Regions from separate parts of the Nocardioides sp. LHG3406-4 genome, predicted to be linked through region 2. Evidence: predicted binding sites of a transcription regulator. Region 2 holds the regulator's gene; the other holds the start of a gene.

Region 1 (9,432 bases), on a different contig from region 2:
ACACCATCGTCTCGTACGGCGGCCGGCCCAGCCTCGTGCTCGCCAGCGGGCTGCGGTCGCCGTACCGGCACCTGTGGAGCCTGCCGATGCGCACGCTCGACCCGGGCCTGAAGGACCTGCGAGCCCTGCTCGCCGGCCCGGACGCCCCCACCTGGCTGGTGCTCTGGGTGCCGACATCCGCCTGGCACGACACGGGGAGGCCGCTGGAGCCGGTCGTCGAGCAGCGCTACGAGCTGCACGGCCTCGGCTGCTGGGACCGCCCGGTCTACCTGCTGAAGGCTGCGGAGCGACCCGCGCTGGAGCCGAGATGCGACTGACCCGCCCGGTCGCCCGGGCGGGTCAGTCAGAGCTGGTGCAGCTGGTGCAGAGGGTCAGTGACCGTGCCCGTGGCCGTGTCCGGCCGCCGGCTCGGGCTCTTCCTCGGGCTTGTCGGCGATCAGCGTCTCGGTCGTGAGCAGCATGCCCGCGATCGAGGTGGCGTTGACGAGCGCCGAGCGGGTGACCTTGACCGGGTCGAGAACACCCTGGGCGACCAGGTCGCCGTACTCCTCGGTGGCGGCGTTGTAGCCGTTGCCGACACCGAGCTCGCGCACCTTGGTGGTCACGACGTAGCCGTTGACGCCGCCGTTCTCGGCGATCCAGCGCAGCGGCTCGTCGGCAGACTTGCGCACGATGCGCACGCCGACGGCCTCGTCACCGGTGAGGCCGAGGTCGCCCTCGAGCACGCTGACGGCGTGGATGAGCGCGGAGCCACCGCCGGGGACGATGCCCTCCTCGATCGCGGCGCGCGTCGCGGAGACGGCGTCCTCGATGCGGTGCTTCTTCTCCTTGAGCTCCACCTCGGTGGCGGCGCCGACCTTGATCACGCACACGCCGCCGGCCAGCTTCGCGAGGCGCTCCTGGAGCTTCTCGCGGTCCCAGTCGGAGTCGGTGGACTCGATCTCGCCCTTGATCTGGTTGACCCGGCCCTCGACGGCGGCCGGGTCACCCGAGCCGTCGACGATCGTGGTGTTGTCCTTGGTGATGACAACGCGGCGGGCCTGGCCCAGCACCTCGAGGCCGACCTGGTCGAGCTTGAGACCGATCTCGGGGGCCACGACCTGCGCGCCGGTGAGGGTCGCGATGTCCTCCATCATGGCCTTGCGCCGGTCACCGAACGCCGGGCTCTTGACCGCGACGGCGTTGAACGTGCCGCGGATCTTGTTGACGACCAGCGTCGACAGGGCCTCGCCGTCGACGTCCTCGGCCAGGATGAACAGCGGCTTGCCGGCCGAGATGACCTTCTCGAGCAGCGGCAGCAGGTCGGCCACGGCCGAGATCTTGCCCTGGTGCAGCAGGATGTAGGGGTCGTCGAGGACGGCCTCCATCCGCTCGGGGTCGGAGACGAAGTACGCCGAGATGTAGCCCTTGTCGAACTGCATGCCCTCGGTGAACTCCAGCTCGGTGCCCATGGTGTTGGACTCCTCGACGGTGATCACGCCGTCCTTGCCGACCTTGTCGAAGGCCTCGGCGAGCAGCTCGCCGATGATGCTGTCGCGGCTCGAGATGGTGGCGACCGAGGACATGTCCTCCTTCGAGTCCACCTCCCGGGCAGCCTCGCGCAGCGCGTCGCCCACGGCCTCGGCCGCGGCGTCCATGCCGCGCTTGAGCCCCATCGGGTTGGAGCCGGCGGCCACGGCGCGCAGGCCCTCGTGCACCATCGCCTGGGCGAGCACGGTGGCCGTGGTGGTGCCGTCACCGGCGACGTCGTTGGTCTTGGTGGCGACCTCCTTGGTCAGCTGGGCGCCGAGGTTCTCGAACGGGTCGTCCAGCTCGATCTCGCGGGCCACGGTGACGCCGTCGTTGGTGATCGTGGGGGCGCCCCACTTCTTGTCCAGGACGACGTAGCGACCCTTGGGGCCGAGCGTCACCTTGACGGCGTTGGCGAGGGCGTCGACGCCGCGCTCGAGGGCACGGCGGGCGTTCTCGTCGAACTCCAGGATCTTGGGCATGCATGCTCCTTAAAAGAGTCATCGCCCGAAGACGTCATACGGAGCGAGGAACCGTGGGCTCCATCCGTATGACGTCCCGGGCGATGCGGGAATCAGGAAACGACGGCGAGGACGTCGCGGGCGGAGAGGATGAGGTACTCGTCACCGGCGTACTTGACCTCGGTGCCGCCGTACTTGCTGTAGATGACCTTGTCACCCACGGCGACGTCGAGCGGGACGCGGTTGCCGTTGTCGTCGATGCGCCCGGGACCGATCGCCAGGACCTCGCCCTCCTGGGGCTTCTCCTTGGCGGTGTCCGGGATGACCAGGCCCGAGGCCGTGGTCTGCTCGGCGTCGAGGGGCTTGACGACGATCCGGTCCTCGAGGGGCTTGATGTTGACCGACACGATGTCGACCTCCACTTTCTTGTGCCCTACGCATTGCAGGGTGGCTTCTGGGACGGAACGGGAGCCGGAGCTCCCGGGACGTTCGAGCCTGCGGATGACGGACGCCGTCGCGGGGGTCGTACGTCGTCGCAAGCGCTGGCACCCTCGGGGCGAGAGTGCCAGATCAGACGTTAGCACTCGCCTCCGCTGAGTGCCAGCGGGGTCCCTGCGAGGATGCGTGCATGGACGTCGACACCTTCGCCTGGCTGCTCACCGACCCCGGGCAGCAGGTGCTGGAGCGCGCCACGGAGGCCTACGTCGACGCCGACGCCGACCCCGTGCGGGCCGCGGCAGCGGTCCGCAGGCTGGAGCCTGACCCCGACCGCGCCAGTGCCGCGCTCACCCAGGTCCAGCTCCGGGCCCGGGCGGTCGCGAAGTTCGGCGACGACGCCGTGCGCATGTACTTCACACCCGAGGCGCTCGAGCAGGCGACCCGGCCCCGCGTCGCCGCCCACCGGGCCGCCCGGCTGGTCGCGGCCGAGGCCGGCACCGTCCTCGACCTCGGCTGCGGCATCGGCGGCGACCTGGTCGCCTTCGCCCGCGCCGGGCTGACCGCGGCAGGAGTCGACCTCGACCCGGTGCGGGTCGCGGTGGCCCGGGCCAACCTCGCGGCCCTGGGGCTCGGCGGCGCGGTGCAGGTCGCCGACGCGACCACGCTGGCGGTCGACGGCTTCGGCGCGGTCTTCGCCGACCCCGCTCGTCGCGGGGCGCGCGGCCGCGTCTTCGACGCCGAGGGCTGGACCCCACCGTGGCCCTTCGTGACGGACCTGCTGAGGGGCCGCGCGGTGGTCAAGGTCGCGCCGGGGATCCCCCACGACCTGGTGCCCGACGGCGTCGAGGCCGAGTGGGTCAGTGAGCGCGGCGAGGTCAAGGAGGCCGCGCTCTGGTCGCCGACCCTGGCCACGACCGCCCACCGCGCCACCGTCATCGCTTCCGGCGGACTCGCCTCGGTCACCACCGAGGACGATCCGTACGCCGGCCGGCCGAGGCCCGTGCGCGGCATCGGCGAGTTCCTCTACGAGCCCGACGGGGCGGTGATCCGGGCCGGCCTCGTCACCGCTGTCGCGGCCGGCGTCGACGGTGGGCTGCTCGACGAGAAGATCGCCTACGTGACCTCTGACGCGTCCTACCGCACGCCCTTCGCGACGTCGTACCGGGTGCTGGAGGAGCTGCCCTTCCGCGAGAAGCCGCTGCGGGCGGCGCTGCGCGAGCGCGGCGTCGGCAGCCTCACCATCAAGAAGCGCGGGGTCGACATCGTGCCCGAGGAGCTGCGCAAGCGCCTGGCGCTCAGGGGCGACCAGACCGCCACGCTGGTGCTCACCCGGGTGGCGGGGCAGGGCACCGCACTGCTCGTGCAGCCGTTCTGACCTCTCCTCGCAACCGCCTGCGGCGATCGGGGAACGCACCTACAGTCCTCGACATGACGCGACCGAGCATGCCCGCAAGCAGGCGCGTGCTGACGCGCGCCGCCCTCGTCGCAGGAGCTGTCCTGGTGCTGGCTGTCCCGGCCCTGGCGCACGCCATCGCCACGCCGGCCACGCCGCCGGCGTCGGAGTCCGCGATGAAAGTGCGGACCCAGCCCAGCAACGCCTCGGCGTACGCCAGCCGCACGGTCGCGAACCCGCTCGCCGGCCGGACGTGGGGCATCGGCGACCTCGACCGGACCATCGAGGCCTACAACGCTGCCAGCGGTGCCGACCGCGACCTGCTCGCCAAGATGGCGACCCAGCCCAAGGCCGCGTGGTTCGGCGCATGGAACAGCACCTCCGGTGTCCGCAAGATCGTCGGCCGCTACATCTCCGTCGCCCAGGCCGGCGACCCCGAGGCGCTCGTGCAGCTCTCGGTCTTCCGCATGGTCCCGTGGGAGCAGGAGGCGTGCCGCCGGCTGCCCACGGCAGCTGAGCAGGCCTCCTACCGGGCCTGGATCGACGCCCTCGCCGAGACCATCGGCACCGCCCACGTCGCCGTGGTGATGCAGCCGGACGGCCCGTTCGTCCTGTGCGCACCGAAGGGCTCGAAGCTGCCCGGCCAGCTCATCAGCTACGGCACCCGCGTCCTCAGCGCCCTGCCCAACACCAGCGTCTACGTCGAGGTCGGAGCAGCGGACTGGCCGATGGACGACCCGAAGAAGGCGGCGAAGATCGCGGTGCGCGGCGGCGTGGAGTACGCCCGGGGCATCGCCCTCAACGGCACCCACTACGACAGCACCGAGCGCCAGGTCGTCTTCGGGGCGCAGGTCTCGCAGCTGTTGGCCAAGCGCGGGATGCCGGGCAAGACGGTGGTCGTCAACACCACCCAGAACGGTCGCGGCTTCAAGGCCGGGGAGTACCACAAGAAGTACCAGCGCAAGGACACCTGCAACCTCGCCAAGGCCACCGGCACCTGCTACGACCACGCCCCGGTCTGCAAGACCGCCACGCAGCGGGTCTGCGTGACCCTGGGCATCCCGCCGACCACCGACGTCGCCAACCCGGCGTGGGGGCTCTCGGCGAAGGCGAACGCCCTGGCCCAGCAGTACGTCGACGGCTACCTGTGGTTCGGTCGGCCGTGGCTCTTCATGCAGAACCAGCCCTTCCAGCTCGACCGGGCCCTCGACCTCGCCCGCAGCACGGCGTACTGACTCACTGACAGCCGCGGCGCGGCGCCCCGGGGACCACGACGGGCAGCCGGCCGGTTGCGGGAGCCTTGCCGAGCAGCACGTCGACCAGTGCCGACATGGCGCCGGGAGTCTCGCCGTACGTCGCGATCCGGACGCCCGCGCTGACCTGGCCCAGGACGTAGGGCGCGTCGGTGGCGATCACGATCGGCGCCGACGAGGCGGCTCCGCGGTACCCGGTGAACGCCATCGGCGTGCCGTGGTAGACGGGCGTGGGCTCGAGCCTGCGCCACCTGCGCAGCTTCTTCTTCTTGCGCTTGGGCGGCTTGGGCGGCTTCTCGTAGGTGATCCTGCCCAGCGCGAGCCCGGCCTGCCGGGCCGCGGTGCGGAAGTTGGCGACCGCGACCGGGCTGCCCACCGGCACCACCGCACCGGCGAGCAGCGGCCCGCCGCACGGTCCGGCGACCGACGTGACGGCAGCGGCCGAGAGGGCGCGGGACGCGGTGGCTCCGGAGCCCGGCTTCGCGCCGCGGGCGGCCGTGGCGCGGTGATGGAGCAGCAGCGCGATCTGCCGCGCCGCGGCCTGCTTCAGCCGATCGAGGGGCAGGCGCTCCTCCCGTACGGCACGCACGATGCCGGCCCGCGCGGCCGCCGGATCGCTGGGCATCAGCAGCACGTCGTTGCCGGCCCGGAGCGCCCTGACCGCGATCTCGGCCGGTGACCGGCCGGCCCGCACCCCGGCCATGTCCAGGGCGTCCGTCACGGCCAAGCCGTCGAAGCCGAGCTCGTCCCTGAGCAGGCCGTCGACCACCTGGTGCGACAGCGAGCTCGGCACCCTGGGATCGACGGCCCGGACGTCGAGGTGGCCGACCATGATGGCCGACGTGCCCGATCGGACGGCGTCGGCGAACGGCACCAGGTCGGTGCTCCGCAGCTTCGCCATCGACCGTTCCTGCACCGGCAGGGTGCGGTGGCTGTCGGCGAGCACCGACCCGTGCCCGGGGAAGTGCTTGAGGACCGGCACGATCCCGCCGGCGACGAACCCCCGGGCCGCCGCCGCCGTCTGCGCCGCGACCAGCGCCGGGTCGGAGCCGGCCGAGCGGGCCCCGATGGTCGGGTCCGCGCGTCCGACGGTGACGTCGGCGTCGGGGCCGAGGTCGACGTTGAAGCCGAGACCCCGCAGCTCGGCGCCGCTCGCGGCGTACGCCGCCTGCGTCAGCGCCTCGTCGCGGGCCGCGCCGGCCGACATGAACGCCGGGAACCTCGTCGCCGTGCCCTTGACCCGTTCGACGGCGCCGCCTTCCTGGTCGACGGCGAGGAACAGCGGCCACGGCCGGTCACCCGCGCGACGCAGGGCGGCGTTGACCTGACGGATCTGGTTGGTGGAGGTGACGTTGTCGGAGAACGCGATCACGCCGCCGAGGTGCAGCCGCCGCACGAGACCGGTCGGGGCGCGGGTGCCGTGCCAGCGGGCCACGATCACCTGGCCGGCGAGGTCGCGCACGCCGAGGTCCTCGACGAAGCCGGCCGCCTCCTCGAGCTCGGCGGGGGTGGGACCCCACCCGGGCACGAGGCCGAGCCGCTCGACCGGGGTCGGCGGTGGCGCTGCAGCACGCCTCGACACGAGAGCTCCGGGCTCGCCCGTGTCGTCGGAGGTGCACCCGCCCAGCAGGCCCGCCACCAGACCCACCGAGGCCAGCAGGCAGGTCAGGGCACGGCGCTCACGCATCGACCCATCGTGCCACCCGTGACCACCCGTCCCGCGACGCGAACGTGCGGTCAGGCGGTCCACCCGTCCGAACGCGCCCGCTCGGCCCCGATGGTGGTGTCGTCCCCGTGACCCGTGTGCACGACGGTCTCGTCCGGCAGCGCGAAGAGCACGGTGCGGATCGACGACTCGATGGTGGGTCGGTCGCTGAAGCTGCGGCCGGTCGCCCCCGGACCACCGTCGAACAGCGTGTCACCGGTGAACACGCAGCCGAGGTCGGGCACGTGGATGCAGACGGCGCCCGGCGCGTGCCCGGGTGTGTGCAGGATGGTCAGGTCGGTGCCCGCCACGGTGATCGTCTGGCCGTCAGCCAGGTCGGCGTCCCACAGCTCGTCGGGGTGGACCATCTCCCACAGCGGCCGGTCGGCGGGGTGCAGCAGGATCGGCGTCCGCGTGCGGTGCCGCAGCGTCGTCGCCTCCCGCACGTGGTCGTCGTGGGCGTGCGTGCAGATGATCGCCTTGATCAGCCGCGCCCCCACGACCTCGACGATGGCGTCGACGTCGTGCGGGGCGTCGATCACGACGCACTCGGTGTCGTCGCCGACGACCCAGATGTTGTTGTCGACGTCGAAGGTCTCCCCGTCGAGCGAGAAGGTGCCGGAGATTGCACCGCGGTCTACGCGCACGACGTTCTTCACAAGATCACCACCGAGCGGAGCACCTCACCGCGGTGCATCTTCTCGAACGCCGTCTCCACCTCGTCGAGCGCGATCTCCTCGCTGACGAACGCGTCGAGGTCGAGCCGGCCCTGCAGGTAGAGGTCGACGAGCATCGGGAAGTCACGCGACGGCAGGCAGTCGCCGTACCAGCTCGACTTCAGCGACCCGCCGCGCCCGAACACGTCGATCAGTGGGATCTCGGGCACGAGCATGTCGGGGGTCGGGACGCCGACGAGTACGACGGTGCCGGCGAGGTCTCGGGCGTAGAACGCCTGCTTCCACGTCTCGGGCCGACCCACCGCGTCGATGACGACGTCGGCGCCGTTGCCGTCGGTGAGAGCCTGGATGGCCTCGACCGGGTCGCCGTCCGTGCTGTTGACCGTGTGCGTGGCCCCCAGCTTGCGCGCCCCCTCGAGCTTGCGGTCGTCGATGTCGACGGCGATCACCTTGCTCGCCCCGGCCAGCACCGAGCCGGCGATCGCGGCCGCGCCGACGCCGCCGCAGCCGATGACGGCGACCGAGTCGCCGCGGCCGACGTTGCCGGTGTTGATGGCGGCGCCCAGTCCGGCCATCACGCCGCATCCGAGCAGCCCCACGGCGGCCGCGCGGGCCGACGGGTCGACCTTCGTGCACTGCCCGGCCGCGACCAGGGTCTTCTCGGCGAAGGAGCCGATGCCGAGGGCCGGCGACAGCTCGGTGCCGTCCTCGAGGGTCATCTTCTGGGTGGCGTTGTGGGTGGCGAAGCAGTACCACGGCTCACCGCGGCTGCATGCCCGGCACTGGCCGCACACCGCCCGCCAGTTGAGGATGACGAAGTCGCCGGGCTGCACGTCGGTGACGTCAGGACCGACCGCCTCGACCACGCCGGCCGCCTCGTGACCGAGGAGGAACGGGAACTCGTCGTTGATGCCGCCCTCGCGGTAGTGGAGGTCGGTGTGGCAGACCCCGCAGGCCTGCACCTTGACCAGCGCCTCACCCGGACCCGGGTCGGGGACGTTGATCGTCTCGACGGTGACCGGTGCGCCCTTGGCGCGGGCGACGACGCCCTTGACCTGCTGCATGCCTGGACCCTCTCGTGCTGCCGAAGTTTTCTGCAACCCACCCTGACAGGCCCGCGTCTTCCCACTGACAGCACCCGGCACGGAGCAGGATGGGAGGCGAGGATGCACACCACCGCCAGAGCGGGGACAGGGACGGGGACAGCCGTGGCCAGTCGCAGCCGCGACGCCGACTTCGCGTCGTACCTCGCCGCCCGCGAGCAGGCACACCTCCGCACGGCGTACGCCCTGACCGGCAACCTGCACGACGCGCAGGACCTCGTGCAGACGGCCCTGGCCAAGCTGTACCTCGCCTGGGACTCCGTGCGCGACCGCGAGTCGCTCGACGGCTACGTGCGCCGGATCATGGTCAACGAGAACACCTCGCTGTGGCGGCGTGCCTGGAAGCGCCGAGAGCACCCCAGCGACGACCTTCCCGACCTGCCGGCCGCCGGCCCCCGGGACCACAGCGACTCGGCACGGCTGTGGACCTTCGTGCAGACCCTGCCGACGCGCCAGCGCGCGGTGGTGGTGCTGCGCTACTACGAGGAGCTCTCGGAGGCCGAGACCGCCGACGTGCTCGGCATCTCCGTCGGCACCGTGAAGTCCCAGACCAGTCGTGCCCTCGCGGCCCTCCGCGAGCGCGCGCCCCAGAGTCTCCGGGAGGAGGACAGATGAGCCACGACGACCTCGGCACCCGCATCGCAGACAGCATTCACGACCATGTGGACCGGCTGCCCGCGGGCCACGTCAGCGTGCACGACGTCCGGCAGCGCGCGAGTCGCATCCGTCGCACTCGTCGGATCGTGACCGTCGTGGCGGCCGCCGCGGCGGCGGCCGTCGTCGTACCCACGGCGCTGTTCGTCTCGTCCCCCGGCGGCGACAAGGCCCCTGGACCGGTGGCGAGCAGCACGCCGACCCCGAGCGTGACCGGGCCGGTCGACGTGACCGTGCCG
Region 2 (9,432 bases):
TGCACCTCGTCGCGGTACGGCGCCATGTCGTAGCGGCACTCGCCCAGGTGCCGGACCACGCGGAGGCCGCTGAGCCCCGTCTCCTCGGTCGCCTCACGGAGCGCCGCCTGCTGTGCTGTCTCCCCGGCCTTGACGGTGCCGGCGGGGACCTGGAGCTCGCTCTCGTCCCAGTCCTCGTCGACATGGCGGAACACCAGCAGGCGAGCGTCCCTGACGATGTAGCACAGGACCTTCGACCTCTCAGGACGCGCTGCCACGGTCTGACCCTAGGGCAGCGTTGCCGGCCGCTCGGCGAGCGCTCAGCGCCAGCGCGGCGTGCCGGCCAGCAGGGCGGCCACCGCCGCGACGCCGGCGGTCGACGTACGCAGGACCTCGGCACCCAGCCGGACGGACACGGCTCCGGCCCCGACGAACGCCGCGACCTCCTCGTCGGTGAGCCCGCCCTCCGGTCCCACCACGACCACGACGGACGTCGCGGCGCCCACGTCGGGCAGGGATCGCTCCGCCTCCTCGTGGAGTACGACGACCAGGTCGGCCGCGCGCACGAGCTCGACCACCGCCGCTGTGCCGGCGAGCTCGGCCACGTCGGGGAACCACGCGCGGCGGGCCTGCTTGGCCGCCTCCCGGGCCGTCGCGCGCCACTTCGCCACTGACTTGGCCGCCCGGTCACCGCGCCACACCGCGACGCTGCGCGTGGCCGCCCACGGCACGATCCGGGCGACCCCGATCTCGGTGAGCATCTCGACGGCCAGCTCGCCTCGGTCGCCCTTGGGCAGTGCCTGCACGACCGTGACGGCGGGCGCCGGCTCCGGCGGTGTCGCCACGTCGGTGACGGTCACTGCGAAGACCCGCTTGCCGGTCGAGGTCACCTCACCGGTCGCCGCCGTGCCGGCGCCGTCGGTGAGAACGACGAACTCCCCCGCCCGCAGCCGTCGTACGGCCACCGCGTGGTGGGCCTCGTCACCCGTCACCTCGACGGCGCTGCCGGGACGCACCCCGGCCAGGGACGGCACGAGGTGGACCGGCAGCGACATCAGACGTTGAACGCGTCGCGCAGCCGGCCGAAGACCGACTTGTGCGTCGCCCGCACGGTGCCTTCGGGCGACTCCTCGCCGCGGATCGCCGCCAGCTCGCGCAGCAGCTCCTCCTGTCGGTCGTCGAGGCGCGTGGGCGTCTCGACGACGACGGTGACGACCAGGTCGCCCCGGCCGCCGCGCAGGCCAGGCACGCCGTACCCGCGCATGAGGTGCTCGGTGCCGGACTGGGTGCCGGCCTTGAGGTCGAGGTCGAGGGTGGTGACGAGCTCGGAGTCCTCGGCCGACTCGAGATCCGCCTCCAGCAGCGGCAGCGTCACGGTGGTGCCGAGCGCGGCCGCGGTCATCGGCAGGGAGACCGTGCAGTGCAGGTCGTTGCCCGCCCGGGTGAAGGTCGGGTGCGAATCGACCTGGATCTCGACGTAGAGGTCACCGGCCGGACCACCGCCCGGGCCGACCTCGCCCTGCTCGGTGAGCTGGACGCGGGTGCCGGAGTCGACGCCCGCGGGGATCTTGACCTTCAGGGTGCGACGCGACCGCACCCGTCCGTCGCCGGAGCACTCGCGACACGGGTCGGGGATGAGCGTTCCGAAGCCGCGGCAGGCGGCGCACGGGCGCAGGGTCCGGATCTCGCCGAGGAACGAGCGCTGCACCTGCGCCACCTCGCCGGCACCGCGGCAGGTCTCGCAGGTGATCGGGCTCGTGCCCGGCGCCGTGCCCTCGCCGTGGCAGGTCGTGCAGACCACGGCGGTGTCGACCTTGAGATCCTTGGTGACGCCGAACGCCGCCTCGGCGAGGTCGATGTCCAGCCGGATCAGCGCGTCCTGGCCCCGCCGGGTGCGCGGCCGCGGCCCGCGGGTCTGGCCGCCCTGGCCCTGCCCGCCGAAGAACGCGTCCATGATGTCGGTGAACGAGAAGCCGGCGCCCTGCGCGAAGCCCCCGGCACCGCCGGCGAACGGGTCTGCGCCGCGGTCGTACGCCGCGCGCTTCTGGGGGTCCGACAGCACCTCGTAGGCGCGGGACACCTCCTTGAAGCGCTCCTGCGTCTCGGGGTCGGGGTTGACGTCCGGGTGCAGCTGCCGGGCCTGCCTGCGGTAGGCCTTCTTGATGGCGTCGGCATCCGCGTCGCGGGCGACACCGAGGAGCTCGTAGAGGTCCTGACTCACGTTTGTCCGTCTTCCTAACTTCTGGAGGCCAGCTTCCGGGCCCGGGTTTCGAGGCTAGGCCTCGTCGAGAATGCGCGAGACATAGCGGGCGACGGCACGCACCGCCGTCATCGTGCCGGGGTAGTCCATGCGGGTGGGCCCGACGATGCCGAGGCTGGCGACGGCGTCGTCGCCCGGGCCGTAGCCGGTGGCCACCACGCTGGTCGAGGAGAGCTCGGCGTAGGGGCCCTCGTGACCGATCCGCACGGTCACGGCACCGCCGGTGCTGGCCTCACCGAGCAGCTTGAGCAGCACGACGTGCTCCTCGAGCGCCTCGAGCAGGGGTCTGACCGAGGTGTCGAACGAGTCGCCGTACCGCGCGAGGTTGGCTGCGCCGCCCACCGCCACCCGCTCGTCGCTGCGGTGGTCGGACATCGCGTCGGTGAGCGTCTCGACCACCGCGGCGACCAGCCCGACCGGCTCATCGCCCGGCGCGCTGGAGATGGCGCCGAGGGCGGCGATGGCGTCGGCGATGCGCTCACCGGTGACCGCTCGCGCGATGCGCGACCGCAGGATGGCGAGCACGTCGTCGTCGAGCTGGCCGTCGACCTCGACCAGGCGCTGCTCGACCCGGCCGGTGGAGAGGATCAGCACCACGAGCAGCCGCGCGGGAGCCAGCGCGACCAGCTCGACGTGCCGCACCGTGCTGCGCGAGAGGGTGGGGTACTGCACGACGGCGACCTGCCGGGTGAGCTGCGAGAGCATCCGCACCGAGCGCTGCACCACGTCGTCGAGGTCGACGGCGCCGTCGAGGAAGGTCGAGATGGCGCGCTTCTCGGCGGCGCTCATCGGCTTGACGGTGGTGAGCCGGTCGACGAAGAGCCGGTAGCCCTTGTCGGTGGGCACCCGGCCGGCGCTGGTGTGCGGCTGGTGGATGAAGCCCTCCTCCTCCAGCGCCGCCATGTCGTTGCGCACAGTGGCCGGCGAGACGCCCAGGCCGTGCCGCTCGACGAGAGCCTTGGAGCCGACCGGCTCCTCGGTGGCGACGTAGTCCTCGACGATCGCGCGGAGTACGGCGAGCTTGCGGTCGTCGGTCACGGGCTCCTCCTCCTCGATCGGTGCTGGCACTCAGGCGTGGCGAGTGCCAAGCCTACTAGGCTCGCGGGCATGTCCGACTTCATCGAGGTGGCCGAGCGCGTGTGGGTGGCGCGCTACGAGTGGTTCGACGTCAACGTCACGGCTGTCGGCAGCGACCGCGGACTCCTGGTGGTGGACACCCACAGCTCGGGACTGGCGGCCAGTGGCGTCATCGACGACCTACGGCGGCTCGGCGCCGGCGAGGTGACGACGGTCGTCAACACGCACTGCCACTTCGACCACACCTTCGGCAACGCGGCCTTCCGGTCGGCGTACGGCGACATCGCGATCCACGCCCACGAGAACGCCGCGGCCACCACGGTCCCGTGGGGCGAGCGCACCAAGCAGAGGTACGCAGACGACCCCGACGACCCGCACCGCGACGAGGTGCTGGCCACCGAGCTGGTCGCCGCCGACCACACGTTCTCCTCGGCCGTCTCACTCGACCTCGGCGACCGCGTCGTCGAGCTGGTGCACCCGGGGCGCGGCCACACCGACGGCGACCTCGTGGTGCGCATCCCCGACGTCGACGTGCTGCTGGCCGGCGACCTGGTCGAGGAGTCGGCCCCGCCGGTCTACGGCGACGACTGCTTCCCCTTGGACTGGCCGCACAGCATGGACATCGTGCTGGGCCTCACCACCTCCTCGAGCACGGTCGTGCCGGGCCACGGCGCCCCCGTCGACCGCGACTTCGTCGAGGTCCAGCGCAACGACATCGGTCTGGTCGCCGACGCGATCCGCAACCTGGCGAACCGCGGCGTACCCCCGGACCAGGCGCTCGAGGCGGCCGAGTGGCCGTTCCCGAGCGAGCGGCTGGCCGCCGCCCTACGCCGTGGCTACGAGCAGCTGCCCCGCGGCCAGAAACGGCTCCCTCTCGTCTGAACGGACGTTGACGCCCGACGGCTGGGCCTGTTGGCTCGACCCATGAGCGAACAGGACGCCGAGACCCCCCAGGCCGGGATCGCCGACGAGCAGCTGCCCGAGGATCTCCAGCCGGGCGAGGACAACCCGCTGGCCGAGCCGCTCGACCCCGACGACGTCGACCGGGACCTGGAGATGGACGCCACCCAGGACCCCGACGGGTCCGAGGACTCGCACGCGGCCGAGGACGCCGACGACTCAGCCGACGGGTCCTGACGGCGCGCCACCGCCACCTGGGACCCCGCGCGACCTAGCGTTGGCGGGTGACCTCCCCTGATCGCTACGGCGCCGACGTGCTCTCGACCGACTGGAGGGCGCCCAAGCGCGGGCGAGCCCAGGAGCATCCAGCCGACCTCGGCCTCGTCGTCGAGGAGGTCACCACCGACTGGTGCGGCGAGATCATCGCCGTCGACCGGGACCTCTTCACCGTCACGCTCGAGGACCGCCGGAGCAAGCGCCGTACCTTCCCGCTGGGTCCGGGGTTCCTCCTGGAGGGCCGGCCGGTGATCCTCACCCCGCCGCTGCGTCAGAAGGCTCCCGCGGCCCCCACGCGTACGGCGTCCGGCTCCGTGGCCGTGCAGGGCGTGAAGGCGCGAGTGGCGCGCCAGAGCCGCATCTTCGTCGAGGGCCGGCACGACGCCGAGCTGGTCGAGCGGGTCTGGGGCGACGACCTGCGCATCGAGGGCGTGGTCGTGGAGTACCTCGGAGGCGTCGACGACCTCGCCGACCACCTCCGCGACTTCCGGCCCGGACCGGAGCGCCGGGTCGGCGTCCTGGTCGACCACCTGGTCGCCGGGTCGAAGGAGAGCCGGATCGCGCAGGGCATCGCCAGGTCGCCCATCGGAAAGCACGTGCTCATCGTCGGGCACCCCTTCATCGACGTCTGGCAGGCGGTCAAGCCAGAGCGGCTCGGCATCGCGCGCTGGCCCGACGTGCCGCGCAGCATGGACTGGAAGAAGGGCACCTGCCAGCTGCTGGGCTGGCCGCACCGCGACCAGGCCGACATCGCCCGCGCCTGGCAGCACATCCTGTCCAAGGTGAACTCCTTCGCCGACCTCGACCCCGCGCTGCTCGGCCGCGTCGAGGAGCTCATCGACTTCACGACCCAGGACTGAGCTTGCTCAGGCCTGATCGGGTCGGGAGATCGAGGCGCCGGGAAACCGGTTGAGGCGCGGCAGTGCCGGGCGCACACTCAGTCATGGCCCCGGCACCCCGGACCCGCACCGCCAGCAGCCGTCGTGGACCACGCGACCTCCTCGCGTGGGCGACGTCAGTGGCAGTGCTGCTTCTCGCCTCCGGGTGCGGGTCGGACGATCCGCAGGATGACGCCGTCGCCTCGGAACCCGCCTCCACCTCCTCGTCGGCGCCGCCAGGCCTGAGACTCGTCGTCGTCGGCGACTCGATCCCCTACAACCTCTCGACCGACTGCTCGGGCTGCATCGGGTTCATCGAGACCTATGCGGCGAAGGTGGAGGAAGCCACCGGCCAGCGCGTCGACGTCGTGAACCTCTCCGAGCACACGGGCCTGACCGTCGAGGGCCTCACCGGGGAGATGGGCCGGCTGACCGACGCTCTCGGCCAGGCGGACGTCATCGTCGTCGCGATCGCGCACAACAGCACTGAGCTGAACAGCGACCGACCGTGCGGCGTCCCGCTGGCTGCCGACGAGATGCCCCGGTGGTCCGCGGTCGACAGCGGCTGTGCGCGGCACGCGGCCGCGGCGTACCGCCCGAAGTACGCGAGGCTCTTCCACGACGTCGCCGAGCTGCGGTCGGGCTCCCCGACCATCCTGCGGACCCTGAACCGCTACAACGACTTCATCGGGTGGGAGGAGGGCCACCTGAGCCCGGCGGAGGACCGGCGCACCAAGCTGGTCCTCAACGCGTGGAACGCGATGCTGTGCGACACAGCGGAGAGCGCCGGCTTCGGGTGCGTCGACGTCTACCACGCGTTCAACGGTCCGGACGGCCTCCAACCCTCCGGCGATCTCCTCGCGGAGGACTACACGCACCCCTCGCAGAAGGGCAACGACGTGATCAGCGACGTCCTGACCGAGATGGGGTTCGAGCCGCTGGGATGACCGGCACCCGACGTCTCAGGGCAACAGGTCCCGCACCACGCCGTCGGCGAGCAGCCGGCCGCGCGGGGTCAGCACCAGCCGCTCGGTGCGCAGGGTGAGCAGGCCCTCGTCGACGAGCCGGCGCACCTGGCCGCGGCCGTGCTGGTCGAGCGCCAGTACCGGCAGGCCGTCACGCAGCCGGAGCTCCAGCAGGACACACTCCACCCGGCGGGTCTCGTCGTCGAGCACCTCCCGCGCATGGGCCGGGCTGACGCCGGCCGCGAGGCGGTCGGCGTACGCGCTCGGGTGCTTGACGTTCCACCAGCGCACGCCGCCGACGTGGGAGTGGGCCCCCGGGCCCGCGCCCCACCAGTCGCCGCCGGTCCAGTAGAGGAGGTTGTGCCGGCAGCGGCTCTCCGGGCGGCGCGCCCAGTTGGACACCTCGTACCACTCGAGCCCCCCGGCGCCGAGTCGCTGGTCGGCCAGCAGGTACTTGTCGGCGAGGTCGTCCTCGTCGGGCATCGGCAGCTCGCCGCGGCGCACCCGCCGAGCCAGCGCGGTGCCGTCCTCGACGATGAGGGAGTACGCCGACACGTGGTCGGGCTCGCAGGCGAGCGCGGCATCGAGCGACTCCTCCCAGTCGGCGAGGGACTCGCCGGGGGTGCCGTAGATGAGGTCGAGGCTCACCTCGTCGAAGCCGGCGGCCCGCGCCCACTCGACGACCGCCGGGACCCGCAGCGGGTCGTGGGTGCGGTCGAGAGTCTTGAGCACGCGTGGCACCGCCGACTGCATCCCGAAGCTGATCCGGTTGAAGCCGACGGCACGCAGCTCGTCCAGGTCCCACGACGCCACGCTGTCGGGGTTGGCCTCGGTGGTGACCTCGACGTCGTCGGCGAGGCCGAACTCGCTGGCCACCGACGCCAGGATCGCGCCCAGGTCGGCCGTCTTGAGCAGGGTCGGCGTGCCGCCGCCGAGGAAGATCGTCGACACCGGGCGGTCGTCCTGCCCGAGCACGCGCCGAGCCATCCGCAGCTCGTCGATCACCGCCTCGGCGTACGTCGCGCGCGACGCGCCGGGGGTCTCGCCGAGCTCCTCGGCGGTGTAGGTGTTGAAGTCGCAGTAGCCGCACCGGACCGTGCAGAACGGCACGTGGACATAGATGCCCAGGGGTCGCTCCCCCGCGCCGGCGAGCGCGCTCTCCGGCAGCGACCCGTCCGCAGGTGCAGGGTCGCCCGAGGGCTGTGCGGGGGCCACCCGCTCATCCCACCACAGCTGGGACGGCCGGTCCGCGTCAGGTCACGCCGTGAGAGGCAGCCGTCGGGTCAGGAGGCGTACATCTCGTCGATGATCGCCTTGTGGTTGTCCTGCACGACGTTGCGCTTGACCTTCATCGACGGGGTCATCTCCCCCGACTCGACCGTGAGGTCCTCGTCGAGCAGGCGCCACTTCTTGATCGTCTCCCAGCGGTTGAGCTGGGCGTTCATCTGGTCGACGTAGCCGCCGACCATCGCCTTCACGGCCTCGGAGTGCACGATCTCCGTGTACGACGCCCCGGCCAGGCCGTTCTGCGCGGCCCAGCCCGTCATGGCGTCGGGGTCGAGGGTGACGAGCGCCACGCAGTAGTTGCGCTCGTCGCCGAAGACGATGAACTGGCTGGCGTAGGGGCAGACGGCCTTGAACTTGGACTCGATCGCGGGCGGGGCGACGTACTTGCCGCCGGAGGTCTTGAAGAGCTCCTTGATGCGCCCGGTGATGGTGAGGTAGCCGTCGGCGTCCAGGGAGCCCTTGTCGCCGGTGTGCAGCCAGCCGTCGGGGGTGAGCGCCTTGGCCGTCTCCTCGGGCTGGTTGTGGTAGCCGTCCATGATGCCGGGGCCCTTGATCAGGACCTCGTCGCCGTCGCCGAGCTTGACCTCCGAGCCGGGGAACACCGGTCCGACGGTGCCGAAGCGGTTGTCGTCTGGGTGGTTGACGAAGGACCCGGCGGAGGTCTCGGTGAGCCCGTAGCCCTCGAGGATCGTGATGCCGGCGGCGTGGAACCACTCGGCGATGTCGCGGTTGAGCGCCGCTGCCCCGGAGATGAAGAAGCGCACGCGTCCGCCGAACCGGTCGCGGATCTTGCTGAAGACCAGCTTGTCGAAGAGACCGTGCTGGATCCTCAGCGGGAGTGGCACCGCTGCGCCCTCACGCTCGAGGCGGTCGACCTTGAGACCGACCTCGAAGGCCTTCTTGAAGATCTTCTCCTTGGCGCCACCCTCGGCCGCCTGCATGGTGACGATGCGGCCGTGGGCCTTCTCGAAGATGCGCGGTGCCGCACCCATGAACGTCGGCTTGACGACGCCGAGGTTCTCGACGATCTTGTCGACGCGGCCGTCGATGGCCGCGGCGAAGCCGCACGCCATCTGGGCCGACATCAGGACCTTGCCGAAGGAGTGCGCCATCGGCAGCCAGCGGAACTCCAGGTCGTCGGCGTTGAGGATGCCCTGCGCGTTGATCGCCTCGCCCTCGTAGACCCATGACCGGTGGCGGAGCCGGACGCCCTTCGGGCGACCGGTCGTGCCGGAGGTGTAGATGAGGGTGGCGAGGTGCTCGGGCGAGATCGACGCGGCGGTCTCCTCGATGGCGTCGGGGTGCTCGGCGAGGTAGGCGTCGCCGAGCGCCGTCAGGTCGTCGAGGCTGATGACCCAGTCGCCGTCGCTGGCGCCGACGAACGTCACGACCTTGGCGAGGTGGGGCAGGTCGGACTTGTGCTCCCGCACCTTGGAGACCTGCTCGTCGTCCTCGGCGAAGACCACGCGGCACTCGGAGTCGCCGAGGATGTAGCCGGTGTCGTCACTGTTGGTGGTCGGGTAGACGGTCGTCGTCGCGCCACCCGCGCACATGATGGCCAGGTCGGCCAGGATCCACTCGTAGCGGGTGCCCGAGGCGATCCCGGCCCGCTGCTCTGACTCGAGACCGAGGCTCAACAGTCCTGCGGCGAGGCTGCGCACGCGGTCACCGGCCTCACGCCAGGTGACCGACTCCCAGCCCTCTCCCGCGGGGAACCGGAACGCCTCGCGGTCGGGCGACTTCTGGACCCGGTCCCAGAACTGAACGGCGACGCTGGGTAGCAGGTTCTGCACGAAGCTCGTGTCGGTCG

What was found. The regulator HrcA, encoded in region 2, represses chaperone genes, less so after heat shock. The targets are predictions, from matches to a motif close to TTGGCACTCGNNNNNNNCGAGTGCCAA.
Region 1: a site for HrcA is predicted at 2,548-2,574, ahead of groES (co-chaperone GroES). Genes of this name have one in related genera too.

The regions. Positions count from the first base shown of each region.
Region 1 is NZ_JAFCWV010000006.1:33,263-42,694, reverse strand. Features, by position in the region: gene ACP7BP_RS18850 (hypothetical protein) at 1-317, shown strand, start outside; gene groL (chaperonin GroEL) at 372-1,991, opposite strand; gene groES (co-chaperone GroES) at 2,084-2,377, opposite strand; gene ACP7BP_RS18835 (class I SAM-dependent methyltransferase) at 2,599-3,783, shown strand; gene ACP7BP_RS18830 (glycoside hydrolase family 6 protein) at 3,837-5,036, shown strand; gene ACP7BP_RS18825 (glycoside hydrolase family 3 protein) at 5,038-6,741, opposite strand; gene ACP7BP_RS18820 (MBL fold metallo-hydrolase) at 6,792-7,406, opposite strand; gene ACP7BP_RS18815 (S-(hydroxymethyl)mycothiol dehydrogenase) at 7,415-8,500, opposite strand; gene ACP7BP_RS18810 (SigE family RNA polymerase sigma factor) at 8,645-9,154, shown strand; gene ACP7BP_RS18805 (hypothetical protein) at 9,151-9,432, shown strand, end outside.
Region 2 is NZ_JAFCWV010000003.1:438,441-447,872, reverse strand. Features, by position in the region: gene ACP7BP_RS13900 (NUDIX hydrolase) at 1-257, opposite strand, end outside; gene ACP7BP_RS13895 (16S rRNA (uracil(1498)-N(3))-methyltransferase) at 300-1,034, opposite strand; gene dnaJ (molecular chaperone DnaJ) at 1,034-2,200, opposite strand; gene hrcA (heat-inducible transcriptional repressor HrcA) at 2,255-3,277, opposite strand; gene ACP7BP_RS13880 (MBL fold metallo-hydrolase) at 3,347-4,198, shown strand; gene ACP7BP_RS13875 (hypothetical protein) at 4,241-4,453, shown strand; gene ACP7BP_RS13870 (DUF3097 domain-containing protein) at 4,501-5,352, shown strand; gene ACP7BP_RS13865 (SGNH/GDSL hydrolase family protein) at 5,511-6,317, shown strand; gene hemW (radical SAM family heme chaperone HemW) at 6,333-7,550, opposite strand; gene ACP7BP_RS13855 (AMP-dependent synthetase/ligase) at 7,619-9,432, opposite strand, start outside.